DNA from 4 places in the Gordonia terrae genome. Region 2 is predicted to be linked to each of the others. Evidence: predicted binding sites of a transcription regulator. Region 2 holds the regulator's gene; each other region holds the start of a gene.
The links. Region 2 encodes LexA, which represses DNA repair genes until DNA is damaged. Its sites were predicted from a motif close to CGAACANNTGTTCG; they were not measured.

Region 1 (4,208 bases), 140 kb from region 2:
CTTGAAGCCCTTCAGGGTCAGGCTTTTGAGGTGCACGACGGTACAGACTACTCACCATCGCGACATGTTCCGGGCTCCGCTCACCGTTCGACGAAGCCGTCGAGGTCCCCGCGCGGTTCATCCACACGCTCGACGACCAGGTCGACCCGTCCCGGCGTGGTGCCGGACCGGAGCGCCTCCAGCAGGGCGAGCGCCGAGTCCCGTGTCCCTTCGGCGACGACGAGCACCCGGCCGTCGGCCTGGTTCGATGCGTAGCCGACCAGACCGAGTTCGAGGGCGCGGGACCGCGTCCACCACCGGAAGCCCACGCCCTGCACGTGTCCGTGGACATGCGCGGTCAGCCTGATGCGGTCGGCGCCGTCCCCAATCCGGGTCTCGTCGGTCATCGGGTCAGTCCGTCTCGATCCGCAGATCCACCTCGGCACCGGCCTTCACCGTGCGCCCGACCGTGCACACCGCGTCGATGGCCCGTTCGACGACGACCAGCAGGCGCGCGGCGGCATCGGGGTCGAGTTCGGACAGGTCGATCTCGAGGGTCTCCTCGATGCGCGGGTAGACCTCGTTGTCGCGGTCCGCGTCGCCGCTCACCCGGATCGTCGCGTCGTAGTCGTCACCGAGGCGACGCGCCAGCGGCCGGTCCGAGGACATGCCGGTGCAGGCTGCCAATGCGATCTTGAGCAGCTCACCCGGGGTGAACACACCATCGACATCCTGTGAGCCGATCAGCACCTCGCCACCGCGCGAGCTGCGTCCGGTGTAGCGGCGCGTGCCGGTGCGCTCGACCCAGAGGTCGGTGTACGCGGGCTCCGCGGCCTGTGCCGGGGCGGCGGTGTTCTGTTCGATCGTCATGCTGGGATGGGTCCTCTCAGGCGGCGGGGCGGCGCTGGCACCGCAGACCATAGTAAGAGCCGAGGATCAGGAAAGATTCCCGCACCGGCCGCTTCCGACGTCGTCAGGCCGCTGCCGCGTCTCGGCGTGCGCTGCGTTCCTTCCATTCCCACACCGCATAGATCACCTCGGTCGCGTACCCGAGGTCAAGCTTGCCGCCACCCACGGGCACCGTCGCATCCGCCGCCACCCGTTCATCCGGCGACCACTGCCCCGGCGCGCGTGTCGCGGGACTTACGTCGATCACCGAACCACCCGGCCTGTGGAACGAAAACTGTTGCGACCGATGACCGGTGATACTGAACTCACCCCGATGCAACGCACGGTGACAGCTCCCACACAACAGAATCAGGTTGTCCAGGTCGGTCTCCCCACCGGCCGACCAGAACACCACGTGATGGGCGTGCAGATGCCGTGTGCGTTCACAGCCGGGCATCTGACAGCACCGGTCTCTCACGAACAACGCCCTGACCAGTGCCCTGTTCGGCGTTCGCGACTTACGCCCCAGCCCCAACAATGCCAACTTCCCTGGAGCGCCGGACACCTTCCTGGACAACGCCTTCCGGACCGCAGCACCACAGTGCACCTCCTCCAACTCGGCCACCGACAGCGCCGGCCCGTCATCGAGGTGGGCCAGTTCTCCACCCTCGTCGGTGTGGATCAGGATCTCGGCGCCCGGAGCGAGATCAGGCATCGCGATCCCGTCGTGCACCATGTCGGCCATGGCCACCATCGCGGGAGCCAGATTCGACGGCACATTCCGCCACAGGTCCCGCCGATTCGCCGGCTTGACCTCGAAATCCGGTTCTCCCTCCACGGTCTCCAACTCGCTCGCAGCGTTCCGCGGAACGCTCGACACCGCGGGCAGATCCGAATCGTCGCAGGTCCGGGTGCGTTCGTACTCCGCACGGACCGCACCGGCAAGGACCCTGGCACCATCCAGCGGAGACAGCGTCAGCGACACAGACAAGGAACCATCGGCATTCCACTTCCACCGGCCTGTCGACTCCACCGGCGGGCGATTCTCCGCCTCGATGCCACGATCCATATCGATCCGTCCCATCGCACGTACCGCCCGCTCCAGCTGGGAGGCCGTACACGACAACGCCAGGTTCACCAGCTCTTTCTCCCGCAACGGGGTCGCCACCCGCGTCAGCGCCCGCACCTTCGAATATGACAACCGCCCCGCACCGAACGCCTGCCGGATCAGCGGCAACTCCGTCAGTGCCTTCGCCACCCGTACCTGCTCCTGCGCCGTGCGCCGAGAGACACCCGCCTTCCACGACAGCCAATGCGCCAGGGAGTGAACACCCGGCCCCCGCCACGACTGCCGCTCATTCAACTCCGCCACCAGAGACAAGAACTCGGCGGTGAGAGCGGTGATCTGCGCGGCATGAACCAGCACCCTGCTTTCCAACGCGTCATCGGACAACGACGCCGGATCCGCGCCATCGAACATCGACGACACGTTCTCACCGTGCAATACCGAAACCGACACCCCGAGCCCCCCAGCTGTTCGAACGGATATGCGAACAACGTAGCGGCGCCCACCGACAAAATGGGTGGCCACGTCGCTACGAGCGTTCCGCGGAACGCTCGTAGCGACGTGGGCGGCGCCGAGGCACGGTCTGGCACCGCGCGCAGAAGTACGAGCTGCGGTTCATGAACGACTCTCGGCGCATGATTGCCCCGCAGCTGCGGCACGGCTGCCCTTCGCGTCCGTAGGGGTTGAAGGACAGCCGAGGTACGCGATGAAGACGGTTAAAGAGTTTTGATCTCGCGTGTTCTTTGAGCAGGACAGATGCACCCGACCAGCCGACCTCGCCGTCGAGAGATTGCCTGGCGTCACCATCGAGGTATTTCCGCAGCGGGTAGATCGAGGCAACTTTCGCCTCTATCCGCGCGGGCAAACAGCGCCGCTCTAACGATCACCTAACGTCGATGAGACTGCCGGTAAGTCGCCCGCATACGCATGCGCGAATACGCTCCCCACGACTCGTGCAAGAGGAATGCATAGCGCATTCCAATCGTCGTTCAAGATAGCCACCTGACGTGTCGTTGGGCCGTAGTGCACTAAGCTATTTCGTAGCTCTCGCACGCCAGCGGCAACACGAGTTGAGAGTGCATCCGCACCTTCGTCGCGGCCAAGAGCGACGGCCAGTGCCTCAAGTTCGTCACTGCCAACCGTAGGCATAGCCAGGACTGCAGCCAAACCCTGATCGTGGCGTGGATACCAGCTGAGGGTGTTTCCCAACGCTTCGGCAATCTCAATCCAGGGCTTGGATATCCCAAGAGTGGTAGCGAGTTCTGAAGCCTTTGTATACGCGTAAGTGGCCTCCAGACAGCGATACAGCGATAGGAAGAGACTTGTGGGGTTCAGATCAAGGACCGCCCGGGTCAGGAACTCGTACGGGATGCCCGCAATACGTTGCTCCCCAAGCATTGCAAGTTCACCAGCGAGTTCACTGTTGACCCAGCCGTTGCCGTGGGCGCCCTGACGAGCACACGTGGGTAATAAGTTGGCGTCAAGATCCGTCCATCCGGCGGCCAGGTCGTCGATCTCGAGGGCCTGCATGTCTGGATAGAGCCCCAACACCAGATCGAGGTCGTGACCCTGATACCCGCCATCCGCCGCGCTGCCCGCTCCAGCGACATCAAGGACGGACGCTGGACTAGCTGATGGATTCACTTCCAGATCAGCCAGCATCGCGACCGCGAGTCCAGCAGTCATCTCCACCTCGCGAGTCTGGGAGGTCGATACCACTGCCTCGGCCTCAAACCCTGCAATCGCCAGTACCACCGTGTTCTGTGACTTGATCAGCGCAGCGGCCTGGTTCCTCCCGAACTTGACGTGCGCAAGCCGTTTAGTCCTCACGAGGATGTCGTACTCGGCCTCATCGAGAAATATGTATCGTTCGCCGAGCGGGATTTGCACTCCTCGGTCCGCTGCGTACCGCACGAGCCGATCGAAGATCGTGGCTGCAGTGTCTTTGGCATTCCGAGACACTACTACGCTGCCCTCCAGCATATCTCCATCGACGTCACATCGAACTGCTCTTCAATGAGCACCTTGAAAGCCTCCTGAAAGACTCCGCGTTCATAACGACCAACCTGACCAACACGTTTATCGAGAACCTCCCCAAGAACATCCAGGCGCAGAAAGTCGACGAGTTCTTGGTCATTAAGCCTTTTCAGCTGATCGAGAAAATCCTGATGTTGCGATTGTAGGGTCTGCAAAGCGCGCGCCTTTTTCTCCGAGCTGCGACTCTCGCCCGGACGGCCGATTATTTTGAGGCCGAAGGCCACGGAGAAGCCGATTC
Region 2 (4,208 bases):
ACGACTCGCCCTGAGCCTGAGTCCCTATGCGGACATCGAGGCACTGCTCGCCGACTGCACTCGACGGGCCATCCGGGACGCGGTCATCGGCGTCGGCGACGCCCAGCTGGCGGCAGTCCGCTCGCCACAGTCCTTTTCGGCCTTCCTCGAGCGGATCAGGCCGCGCGTCGCCGAGGCCGCCCCGGACTATTTCTCGCTCGCCGTCGCGGCGCTCGAACGGCTGGCGCCGGTCCGCGCGGCGATCGACCGGCACGCCGGATCGCTGGCTGCCGACGACGTCGCCGAGCAGATCGACCATCTCGTGTTCGACGGCTTCGTGGCAGCCACCGCACGGCGGCATCTGGAGAACCTGCCGCGGTACCTCGACGGTGCGCGGGCACGTCTCGAGGCGCTGCCCGCGTCCGCCGCGCGCGACAAGGCCGGCGTCGCGGTCGTCGATCGCGTCGTCGAGCGGTGGGCTCAACGGCTCGAACAGGTCCCTGAGCACCGACGGGCGATCGTCGACGACGAGGCGCAGTGGCTCGTCGAGGAACTACGGGTCGGGTTGTTCGCCGAGCGTCTCGGTACCGCGTTCCCCGTGTCGGAGAAGCGCGTCCTACGAGCTCTGGACCGACTCGGCTGAGACGGGATCGGTGGTGGCGGTCTCGACACGCCCGCCACCGGACGCCGACGACTTCAGATCGTCGATCTCCCGCTGGAAGTCCTCCACCGAGTCGAACGACCGGTACACCGACGCGAACCGCAGGTACGCCACCTCGTCGAGATCACGCAGCGGCCCCAGGATCGCGAGACCGACTTCGTTGCTGGGGATCTCGGCCGATCCGCTCGCGCGCACCGTGTCCTCGACCTGCTGGGCGAGTTGCGCGAGTGCGTCCTCGGCGACGTGCCGCCCCTGACAGGCACGACGCACACCGCGCATGACCTTCTCGCGACTGAACGGCTCGGTGACACCGTTGCGTTTGACCACGGCGAGCACGGCGCTCTCCACCGTGGAGAATCGGCGTCCGCACTCCACACACGAGCGACGCCGTCGGATGGCCTGCCCTTCATCTGCGACACGCGAGTCGATGACCTTGGTGTCGTCGTTCTTGCAGAAGGGGCAGCGCATCGTGTCCTCACGCAGGTCGCGGGACGCTGGAACGCACCGAAACCGTGCGCCCCGCCGCTTCTCGGCCGGCCCCTGTGACATCGAGGATACCGCCCGGCCTCAGCGGTACCGGGGGGTGAGCAGGGGCTGACCCACCTGCAGCGCACTCGACGGCAGATCGTTCATCGCGACGATCTCGTCGATCACGATGTCGCGGGGCATCTCGGGCGCCACCCGGCCGGCGATCGTGCTGAGGGAATCCCCGGCGCGCACGTGGACGACCTCTGCGCTCACCGCGGCGGGCGTCATCGAGTCCGAATAGTTCTGACCGACGACACCGAACACCCACACGACGAACGCAAGGCCGACGCCGGCGAGGACCGCGACGGCGGTGCGGCGACGGCGACGGAACACCGCTGCATCCGGACCGACCGGCCCGCGGCCCCTGGCACCCACCGCCGAGCCACAGTGCGTGCCGCCGGCACGTGGCGTCAGTGGCGACCCGCCCACCGGACGGTTGCCTGCCGGCCGGTTGTCGACGGGCCGAGAACCGTCGGACAGCGGGGTCCGGGTCCGAATGCGGTCGGCGCGGTCGGTGCGCGCCCGGACGGTGTCGGGACGCTCGGTACGGACGGGAGCGACGAGAGTGGCGGTGCGCATGGTGCCCTCCGGGTGTTCGGTGCGGGATCGTCGGGTGTTCGGGTGTCTGGCATTCGGTGTTCGAACCTCGATCAGATGTTCGATGCACTGATGTTCGAATTTGTAGCACGGCGCACCGACAAAGTCTCGCGACACATCGAACAAATGTTTGAGGTGGAGGTCGCACTCCGCTAGGCTCGGACGCGGCTGAACATCCCCACGGGCCATCTACCAGCACGTTCCGAAGACGAGAGGAACCGAACATGAGTGACACCGGCGATAGGCGCGGCCGAGCGCGGGGAGCCGACGACGAGGCCCCCATCGACGTCGCCGCCGCCGAGGCCTCACTCACCCCGCGCCAGCTCGGGGTCCTGGAAGTGATCCGCCGCTCGGTACGCGAGCGCGGTTACCCGCCGAGCATCCGCGAGATCGGCGACGAGGTCGGCCTGGCCTCGACATCGTCGGTCGCCCACCAGCTGCGGACCCTCGAGCGCAAGGGTCTGCTCAAGCGGGACGCGAACCGGCCGCGTGCGGTCAACATCGCGCCGAGCGAATCGCCGTCGCCGGAGACCCCGTCGGCCGGCCGGCTGCCCGAGCCGACCTTCGTGCCGGTCCTCGGCCGGATCGCGGCCGGTGGCCCGATCCTGGCCGAGGAGGCGGTCGAGGACGTGTTCCCGCTTCCTCGCGAGCTGGTCGGCGAGGGCTCGCTCTTCTTGCTGCGCGTCGTGGGCGAGTCGATGATCGACGCCGCCATCTGCGACGGCGACTGGGTCGTCGTGCGGCAGCAGAACGTCGCCGACAACGGCGACATCGTCGCAGCGATGATAGACGGCGAGGCCACCGTGAAGACCTTCAAGCGTCAGGGCGCCAATGTGTGGCTGATGCCGCACAACGAGCTGTTCGATCCCATCCCGGGCAACGACGCCGTGATCCTCGGCAAGGTCGTCACCGTGATGCGGCGAGTCTGACCTCTCCCCCGACCGAACGGTCGAGCACCGCCGCGGCAGCTTCCCGCGCCGCGGCGGGGTCGGACGTGGCCAGCGCGGCGTCGGCGGCGGTGCGGCAGTCCTGTGCGGTCACCTCGCCGAGCCGAGCCCCCACCGCGGCGGCCGCGGCCGGCGCGCTGGACAGCGAGGTCACCCCGAGACCGACGAGCACGCAGGCAAGATTCGGATCGGCAGCCGCCTCACCGCACACCCCGACCGGCTTGCCCTGGCGGACACCCGCTGCGGCGACACCCGCGATCAGGCTGAGCACCGCGGGCTGCCACGGATCGGTCAATCCGGCGAGATCGGCCGACATCCGATCGGCCGCCATCGTGTACTGCGTCAGATCGTTGGTGCCGATCGACACGAAGTCCACCTCGGCGAGCACGGCCTCGGCCAGGATGGCGGCCGCGGGCACCTCGATCATGACCCCGGCGACCAGGCCCCGGCCGCGGACCTCCGCGGCGAAGGCGCGCGCCTCGGACGGCGAGGCGATCATCGGCGCCATGACCCACGGCGCGACGTCGGAACCCGACGCGGCGTGCGCGATCGCGTCGAGCTGGTGGGCTCGGATCTCGGGATGCGCCAGGGCGATTCGATCCCCACGGACACCGAGCGCGGGATTGGATTCGTCTGGGTGGGTCACGAACCTCAAGGGCTTGTCCGAGCCGGCGTCGAGGGTACGGATCACCACCTTCTGCCCGCCGAACGCGTCGAGGACCTCCCGGTAGATCGCGGCCTGTTCGTCCACCGACGGTTCGTCGGCACGTTCGAGGAAGGCGAGTTCGGTGCGGAAGAGTCCGACGCCCTCGACCGGGTGCCCGGCGGCGGCCCGCGCCGACGATCCGTCGGCGACATTGGCGAGCACCGAGACGGCGATGCCGTCGGCGGTCCGCCCCGGACCCGTCCACCCGGCGACGAGCTCGGCGTGCCGACGATCCTCCTCGACTCGCGCCCGCGCCGTCTCCGCGTCAGGCTCCACCTCCACCCGGCCGGTCGTCCCATCGACGAGAATGGTTGTACCGGCAGTGATCTCGGCGAGATCGGCCACGGCCACCACACACGGAATCCCCAGTTGCCGGGCGATGATCGCGGTGTGGCTGGTCGGCCCACCCAGCCGGGTGACGAGCGCGATCGTGGTCGTCGGGTCGAGACCGGCGGTGTCGGCGGGCGCGAGGTCGTCGGCGAGCAGCACCGAGGGCACCTGCGGTGTCGGCAGGCCCGGCTCGGGTAGACCGAGCAGTTCGGCGAGCACGCGGTCGCGGACATCGTTCAGATCGGTGACCCGCTCGGCCATCAGCCCGCCGAGTTTGGTGAACACCGCCGCGAACTGATCGGTCGCGGCGACGGCAGCGGCCTCGGCCGTGGCGCCCTTGGTGATGAGCGCGCTCGCGGCCCCGATCCACCCCCGGTCCTCGGCGAGTCCCGCGGTCGCCGCGAGCACCTCCGCGGTCACCCCGGTGTTCTGGGAGGCGCGCGTACGCAGTCGCGAGGCG
Region 3 (4,208 bases), 250 kb from region 2:
GCCCAGACGATCTCCGAGTGATCCGCCGAAGATCAACAGGCTCGCGATCACCAGCGCGTACGAGTCGAGGACCCATTGCAGCTGTGCAGGCGTCGCGCCCAGGTCCGAGCTGATCGACGGCAGTGCGACGTTCACCGCCGAGACGTCCAGGCCGACGATGAAGAGACTCAGACAGCAGGTGGCGAGGATGACGAGCCGATCCCTACGCGTGAGGGCGCCGTCGGCCGAGCGGGCGCGCAACGCCGCGCGTGCAGCGTTCACGACTCGGCCGCCTCGCGGAGGAGGCCGAGCAGGTCCGCGAGCTGACGGAGCTGTTCCTCGTCGAGCGCGGCGAACATGCCGGGGGCCGTGGCCGGGTTCGCGGCCACCTCGTCCACCACACGACGTCCGACGTCGGTGATCGTGACGCGTTTGAATCGGCCGTCGTCGGCGTCGGGCTCCCTGGTCACGAGCCCGCGGATGACGAGATCGTTGACGATGCCGCTCATCGCCGATGCGTCCACGCCCATCCGTTCCGCGAGGTCCCGCTGGGTCATCGGCCGTACCGCGACGCGGCGGAGTGCCCGGAACCGGCTGAAGGGGATGTCGATGACCTCGCTGATGCGGTCGCGCGATTGCTTGGCCTGATCGCGGACCAGGCTGTTCATCGTGAACCACACGTCGGTCGCGGTCTGCGAGTGTGCGCCGATCGTGCCATCAGTTGTAGACATACAACGATTGTATATTTACAACTATCCCCCGGCAATGATCGTCGAGATGGAGCCGTCTTCCGGGGGTTCACGATGTAGCGCCACCGTAGGCTGGGATTCAGCAACGTCGAGCGAAAGCTGAGTCGCCATGTCGAAGATCCTGGTCATCGGACACCGCAACCCCGACACCGACACCGATGCCATCGGGGCCGCGATCGGCCTCGCCTCCCTCGAAGCCGCGCTGGGCAGTGACGTCGAGGCCGTCGCCCTGGGCCGGCCGAGTCTCGAAACCGCCTTTGCGCTCGAGCATTTCGGCCTCGACGCGCCCCGCGTGATCGAGACCGCGGCCCCGTCGGACGTGATGCTCGTCGACCACAACGAACGGCAGCAGAGCGTCGCCGACATCACCGATGTCACCGTGCTGAAGGTCATCGACCACCATCGGATCGCCAACTTCGAGACGGCGGCGCCGCTCTACGTCCGGGTCGAGCCCGTCGGGTGCACGTGCACGATCCTCACCCGCATGTATGCGGAGAACGGGGTCGACATCCCGCGCGCCGAGGCGGGGATCATGCTCTCGGCGATCATCTCCGACACCCTCCTGTTCAACTCGCCGACCTGCACCGACGCCGACCGCGCGGCCGCCGCGGAGCTCGCCGCGATCGCCGGCGTCGACGTGGACGAGTACGGTGACGCACTGCTCCGCGCGGGCACGGCCCTCGGCGACGATCCGGCGTCGACGATCATCGGCCGGGACTCCAAGAGCTTCGCGATGGGACCGAAGACGGTGCGGGTCTCCCAACTCACCACGGTCGACTCCGCCGAGGTGCTCGACCGCCGCGACGAGTTCTTCGCCGCGATGACCGCCGAGAAGGACGCCGCAGGCTACGACCTCTACCTCCTGCTGATCACCGACGTGATCGCCTGCGACTCGGACCTCCTGGTGGTCGGCGAACCCGTTACGGCCGTCGAGCAGGCCCTGGGGGTCACCGTCGCCGACGGCCACGCCTTCGGCAAGGGCGTCGTGTCCCGCAAGAAGCAGATCGTGCCGCAACTCACCGAAGTGCTGGACGTCTGAGCGGCCTCGAACCTCCCCGCGCGCATCCGCAGTCGAGAGACGACTCATAACAACAGAATTAGAGGCCAACGCAACCCGGCGCCCCGTCTACCACAACGCACCGACAAGTAGCCGGAACGCAGTATCGTTGCACGACAGTCATTCTCGCGGTTACCTAACCCCGATATGCGTGTACACTCGAACATACATTCGCAGCAACGGATCTCGGGGGGAGGCGACCGGCATGTCGGTCACCACACACGTCGATGGCGATTCGGCGGTGCCGCAACCGCGTGCCGTCGAGCTGGTGGCCGACCTGCATGCGATCCTCGACGAACTGCAGACCGTGGACCTGGCGCCGTGTTCGGACGAAGACTTGATCGAGGTTGCATCTGCGACCGAACGCGCCATCGCACGGCTGACCGTCGCCGGTGACCGGCAGATCGATCAGGCCGAGGCCCGCGACCTGCCCCGCAAGACGGGCTGCCGAACCCTCATGCAGTTCATGACCCACCGGCTGCGGGTCTCCAACCCTGTCCGGCGTCGTAAGCAGATGGACGCCACCGCCCACCGGACCAGCCTCGGCGGCGAGCTCCTGGAACCCGAACACCCCTGCCTTGCCGAGGCTTTCGCTGCGGGTGCGGTCGGCCCTGCTCACGTCCAGGCCGCGCTCGATGTCCTCGACCAGATCCCGAACGCTGTCGAGCATGATGTGAAAGTCGCCGCCGAACGTCAGATGGCCGAGATCGCCGCCGACCACACACCCGCCGACATCACCCAACTCGGCGCGCGGCTTCTCGCTCACCTCGACCCCGACGGCACCCTCACCGACGACACCGACCAGAAACGGCGCCGCAACCTGTGGATCGGCCGGCAACGCGCCGACGGCACCGCCAAAATCTCCGGCACCCTCACCCCCGAACTCGCCGCCCGGCTCACGATGATGTTCGCCGTCTGGGGCAAACCCGGACTCAACAACCCCGACGACCCCAACTCACCCAGCGGGCCGGCCGGCACCGCCGACCCCGACGCCCTGGCCCTCGCAGCCGACCGCGACCAACGCACCCCCGCCCAGACCAACCACGACGCCCTCGACGCCGCCCTGGCCGCCGGTTTCGCCGACAGGACACTCGGCACGTCGCACCGCGGCCTGCCCGTGCAACTGCTCATCAAAGCCGACCTCAACGACCTCATTCGCGAAGCCGGACTGGCCACGACCGCGACCGGCACCCTGCTGCCCATCCCCGACCTGATCGCGATGGCCGGCGAGATCCAACCCTGGTTGGCAGTCTTCAAAGACGCCACCGCCGTACCGCTGTACTTCGGTAGGGGCAGACGTCTGGCCACCCGCGAACAACGCCTCGTCTCCTTCGCGCGCCCCGACGGTGAGGTGTGCTCGGCTCCCGGGTGCGATCAACCCGCTACCCACGTCGAACTCCACCACGCCCACAAAGATTGGGCCAAAGGTGGTCTCACCGACATCGACGACCTCGCACCCGCCTGCCCACGACACAACCGCATGGTCGGCGACCAGCCCGGCCAATACACCACCCGCATCGCCCGGTCCGGCCCCGACGAAGGCCGCTGCCTCTGGCGACTCAACGCCGAACCCGGAGCACCACCCAACCCCGAACGCATCAACCGCCGACCCGACATACCCAAGCGGTTCGCACAACACCTGAACACCGTGCGCGACGAAATTTACGGACCGACCACCCGGCCCGGCGCGCGGCCACGCCCAGACGGCCACCACCACGACGACGCGCGCCGCTCATGGTCGACAATCAGCCACGTCATCGACGTCCGACCACCCCGTCCCGGCCAACGACAGCTCCGGCCCTCCCTCGTCGAAGCATGCCTAGCCGAGCTCCTCGCACTCAACTGACTGCGCTGCAACACAAGAGGACCTTTGGAGGCTCGTCGACCTCGACGCGCTCCTTCGTCGCTTGCTCGGCCCGGCGGCTTGCGCTCCTCGCACCTCGGCTGAGGAACGAGCTTGCGAGTATCCAAACCCCCTGCTCCCTGAGGAGCGAGCTTGCGAGCGTCACGAAGGGTCTTCGCAACTCGTCTCACCAGGCCCTTCGAGGCTCGTCGCTATCGCTCCTCGCACCTCAGGGAGCAGGGGCTGGGACCTGCGGGTAATGCGGTTCTGTCGGTTAGGGAGCAGTCGTTATGTCGCAACCCAGCTACCCGCTGAGAAGCTTGCCGCGCAGAGACGAACCGTATGCGTCGGTTCGTCTAGCTGCCGACGCCCTCACCGTGCCGGCCCGCTCCCCCGGCGAATCGGGTTGCCCCGGCGAGTGTGTCGGTCGCCAGGGAGACCATGCCGTGCCGCAACTCGTTGCCGATCGCCGCATCGGTGTCCAGGCCGTCCTGTTCGAGGACCGACAGCCGGTCCTCCCGCATACACGTCTGCGGGAAGGCGGCGATCTCGGCGGCCAGCGCGATCGCGGCCGGTAGCG
Region 4 (4,208 bases), 2.6 Mb from region 2:
TTCCTGCGGACAGCAGCCTCACGGCGTGCGGAGACGAAACGAGATTGTTTAGCATCGCTCATGATCGCTCCTTAGGGCAGGTTAAGTAGTTTTGATCGTAGCACCGTGCGTCAAGTGCCAGGTCGGGTTCAGGGTGTTGTCGAAGTAGTGCTTACGGTTTAGCCAGATGAAGCCATCGCCAATAGAGATCAACGCAACGTCGATCGCGCCGCCAACAGTGTTCTGCTGGTGAACGCTCATGCGTTGTCTAGTAGAAGTGATGTTCACCAGGCTTTCGGCGAGCAGACCTAACTCATCCTTGGGAAGCATGGTCACACTAGATTGCATAGGGATGCGATAGAAATTGTTCTCCCAGTCGTTCATGAACTGGCCGAATTCATTCAAGGCGTCAACCGTGAGCGAATGAAAAACACCAGTCGCCTTCTTGGCGTCGGCGGCCCCGAACCCCTCCTTCTTCAAGCTTTCTATGGATTTCCTCGGGAGCTTTTCGTGCACCCAACTTGCCCAACTACCAACGATGGCTTTGCGCATCTCATCTGTAATACCGTTTACCCACCCCTGGGCAGGTCCGTCCTGAGCGAATGTTTCCCAATGGCCACCGTACGAAGGGGTGATCTCTACAAGGGTTTCGTTGTAGCGACCCACATGGCCGCAGAATCGACCTGAGATTCGCGTGGCGAACCGCTTGGGAAAGTAATCGGTGGTACCGAAGCCTGCGAACACGAGGCCGGAGTCGCTTGGAACGCCGCCCTTCTTGGACATTGCTTTTGTGACGAGAGTGCGGCCGCGCGCCTAATCTGCGCCCGGGTTACCTTCAGTCCATTCTCTTCTAACTCGACTTCGACTAGCCTCGTAATGGGATCCTTGAACTCCCGATGGAGAGAATCTGGGAACGTAGTATCGGCTGAGATGTCTTCGAGTCCATCTATTTCGGATTCGAGATCATTGAGGATTTCCTCTAACGCTGCTTTAACTCGAGTTTGGACTATCCGACCGGTGCTCGACGCTAGATCATCTGGCCATTCAACTAAGCGCTTAATAATCTGGTCCAGGAAGAACTGGTAACCAAGCGACAAGGCTGTTTCGAGTTCGGCGGCGGGCGTTATCAGGCCTCCGTGGCCGGCCAGGAAGTCGATGAAGTCTTCCGCATAGTCCTCGACGTGTGGCATTGGATTCGCGCCGCGTTCCTGACGGTATGTCTTGATCACCGTCTCCCAAGGTGTGCCATCCACGGTCGCGGAACTGTAGACCATTACGCCGATGTTGCTGCCCTTTACCAACTCGAACAGCTTATTCGCGGACTCGTAGGTCTTCATAGTCCGGCGGTTTGAGATAGTCACGGCGCTGTCGGCCGCCAAAGCCACGGCGCTACGGTTCATTACGATCGCTTCGGCAGTCACAGGGTGTCGCGTCTCTTCCGATGGGTGGGGACGTGTGGGGACGTCGCGTATCGGGGCAAATGCTAGTCCCGCCGTCGGGCGCGCAGCGGTAGACACTCTCGGCGCGGCCCGAACGCGGCCCCAAATCATCCGAACGAACCACGAAAGCCCCGGTCAAAACGCTCTGACCAGGGCTTTCGTCGGAGCCGATGACGGGAATCGAACCCGCGTATTCAGCTTGGGAAGCTGATGTTCTGCCATTGAACTACATCGGCGTGCGAGTGCCGGACTCGCGAACGACAGCCTAGCAAACCCGTGGCCGAGCCGGTCGCCGGCACGCGCAGATGTCGCGGATCGTGGCGTCAGGCGCAACGAACCGCGACATCTGGGCGAGACCGGGTCTCGGCGGGGCGACGCGATTCGGTTGCGACGCAGAACAACTCACCGGAAGGGGTTGCGCATCGGCTGGTCGGCCGGTAGTCTCGAACGCAGTTTCGAGTAGAGCCATGATGTCGGGGGATGAAATCATGGCTTTCACCGAGCCATCTGCACCACCACTACCACTTCTTCTCGACCAGTACGCGCGCCTACGTGCGCTGCTGGACGAGATTGCCGAGACGCAGTCCACGGACTGCTCCGAGACCGAACTGCTGCAGGTCGCGATCGAGCACGAGCGTGCCGAACGGCGCATGTTGTCGCTGTTCACCGATCACATCGTCGACATCGACGAGCGGTCGGCGTACCGGAAGATGGGGTGCCAGACCGTCTCCAACTTCCTGTGCCACGCGCTGAACCGACGCGGCGAGGCGACCCGCCTGATGAACCGGGTCTGGGCCTTGGGCAGGTTTCCGGACATGCAGGGGGTGCCGCTCGAACCGCGCTTCCCCGAGACCGCCAAAGGTGTTGCCGACGGTGAGATCTCGGGACGCCATGTCGACGTCGTCATCGAGGTGATGCGCAAGATCCCCGCCGACGTGGACCCCGCCGACCGGGAAGCCGCCGAGGCGACGCTTGCGCACTACGCACGCGAGTACGACCCGTCGTCGCTCCGTGACCTCGGCGCCCGCATCCTGGCCCACCTCGACCCCGACGGAACCATCACCGACGATCGCGACCGCGCCCGCAACCGTGGCCTCAAACTCGGGCCGCAAGACGCCCAGCTGATGTCCCGGCTCACCGCAACCCTCGACCCGACAACGCGCGCCATGCTCGACGTCGTCTTGTCGGTGTGGGCCGCCCCTGGGATGAACAATCCCGCCGATCCCGAGTCGCCCACCGGGAACCCCGCCGCCGCGGACCCCGACGCGCTGGCCGCCGCTGCCGGACGCGACGAGCGCTCGGCCGAGAAGCGGAACCACGACGCGTTGCGCGCCATGCTGCGCTTCGTGCTCGACGCCGGCGCGCTTGGGGGTTCGCACCACGGGCTGCCCGCACATCTTGTCGTCTCCATCACGGAATCGGCGCTGCGCGACGCGGCCGGCGACCCGGCACGGACCGCGACGGGAACCCTCCTTCCCATCAAGGACGCCATCGACCTCGCCGCCGACGCGCAGCATCATCTCGCGGTGTTCCGGGACCACTCCAGTGAGGTGCTCTACCTCGGGCGGTCCAGGCGATTGGCCTCCCGCGCACAACGAATCGCCGCGGTCGCCCGCGACGGTGGCTGCACCTTCCCGGGATGCACGCGGCCGTCGTTCGACTGCGAGATCCACCACGTCGTCGAGTGGGACGCCCACCACGGCTCCACCGACCTCGACACTCTCGCGACCGCCTGCCCGCCACACAACCGGGTGGTCGGCACCGGCGCGGATCAGTGGGCCACCACCATCGCCACCGATGGGATCGACGCCGGCCGCGCCGTCTGGCACCCGCCCCGCTCGCACCCGTCGTCGACGCCGCGGATCAACCATGCCCATCGCACCGACGCGATTCTCGACCGCATGCGCGCTGATGTCCGGCGGCGCAGAACAGCGGTGCCGGAGAGCGGAGGGTCGGCGCCGACCGACACCGGCGCAGATCCTCCCTGACCGTTCGATAACCTCGACACCGTGCTGCTCTCCGACCGCGACATCCGCGCCGAGATCGCTGACGGGCGCCTCGCCATCGATCCGTTCGATCCCGCCCTCGTCCAGCCCTCCAGCGTCGACGTCCGGCTCGACGGTCTGTTCCGGGTGTTCAACAACACCCGCTACACCCACATCGACCCCGCGCAGCGCCAAGACGAACTCACCTCGCTGGTCGAACCGGCCGACGGCGAGCCCTTTGTGCTGCACCCGGGCGAATTCGTGCTGGGGTCGACCCTCGAGGTGTGCTCACTGCCCGACGACCTCGCCGGCCGGCTGGAAGGCAAGTCGTCGCTCGGCCGGCTCGGCTTGCTCACGCATTCGACGGCGGGCTTCATCGACCCCGGCTTCTCCGGCCACATCACCCTCGAACTCTCCAATGTGGCCAACCTGCCGATCACGCTCTGGCCCGGGATGAAGATCGGCCAGCTCTGCCTCATCCGCCTCAGCAGCCCGGCCGAGGAGCCGTACGGCAGTGCGTCGGTGGGTTCGAAATACCAGGGGCAACGCGGTCCGACACCGTCGAAGGCGTACCTCAACTTCCAGAAGAACGACTAGGGCCGACCGGAAGTTCACCTACCGGATCACCCTCCGCCACGGCGGAGATGGTTACCGGCCGCACCGCGTGGGTAACCGTAGCCTTCATGAAGCTCACGGTGATCGGATGCGGCTACCTCGGTGCCACACACGCGGCCTGCATGGCCGAACTCGGGCACGACGTCGTCGGCATCGACGTCGACGCGCACAAGATCGAGCGTCTCCAGGC

Region 1: the regulator LexA is predicted to act here: its motif matches at 2,406-2,419, upstream of BCM27_RS10770 (HNH endonuclease signature motif containing protein).
Region 3: the regulator LexA is predicted to act here: its motif matches at 1,946-1,959, upstream of BCM27_RS12555 (HNH endonuclease signature motif containing protein).
Region 4: the regulator LexA is predicted to act here: its motif matches at 1,863-1,876, upstream of BCM27_RS22495 (HNH endonuclease signature motif containing protein).

What each region holds. Positions count from the first base shown of each region.
Region 1 is NZ_CP016594.1:2,380,728-2,384,935, reverse strand. Features, by position in the region: gene smc (chromosome segregation protein SMC) at 1-36, opposite strand, end outside; gene BCM27_RS10780 (acylphosphatase) at 81-386, opposite strand; gene BCM27_RS10775 (OsmC family protein) at 391-849, opposite strand; gene BCM27_RS10770 (HNH endonuclease signature motif containing protein) at 953-2,347, opposite strand; partial or broken gene BCM27_RS25420 (zinc finger domain-containing protein) at 2,463-2,618, opposite strand; gene BCM27_RS10765 (hypothetical protein) at 2,810-3,823, opposite strand; gene BCM27_RS26070 (hypothetical protein) at 3,898-4,208, opposite strand, start outside.
Region 2 is NZ_CP016594.1:2,521,870-2,526,077, reverse strand. Features, by position in the region: gene hrpA (ATP-dependent RNA helicase HrpA) at 1-622, shown strand, start outside; gene nrdR (transcriptional regulator NrdR) at 596-1,108, opposite strand; gene BCM27_RS11460 (LysM peptidoglycan-binding domain-containing protein) at 1,208-1,747, opposite strand; gene lexA (transcriptional repressor LexA) at 1,990-2,694, shown strand; gene BCM27_RS11450 (phosphoenolpyruvate--protein phosphotransferase) at 2,672-4,208, opposite strand, start outside.
Region 3 is NZ_CP016594.1:2,767,348-2,771,555, reverse strand. Features, by position in the region: gene BCM27_RS12570 (MFS transporter) at 1-261, opposite strand, end outside; gene BCM27_RS12565 (MarR family winged helix-turn-helix transcriptional regulator) at 258-710, opposite strand; gene BCM27_RS12560 (manganese-dependent inorganic pyrophosphatase) at 838-1,767, shown strand; gene BCM27_RS12555 (HNH endonuclease signature motif containing protein) at 1,991-3,631, shown strand; gene BCM27_RS12550 (crotonase/enoyl-CoA hydratase family protein) at 3,985-4,208, opposite strand, start outside.
Region 4 is NZ_CP016594.1:5,078,148-5,082,355, reverse strand. Features, by position in the region: gene BCM27_RS22510 (hypothetical protein) at 82-645, opposite strand; gene BCM27_RS22505 (hypothetical protein) at 618-1,400, opposite strand; tRNA gene BCM27_RS22500 (tRNA-Gly) at 1,584-1,654, opposite strand; gene BCM27_RS22495 (HNH endonuclease signature motif containing protein) at 1,907-3,406, shown strand; gene dcd (dCTP deaminase) at 3,428-4,000, shown strand; gene BCM27_RS22485 (UDP-glucose dehydrogenase family protein) at 4,087-4,208, shown strand, end outside.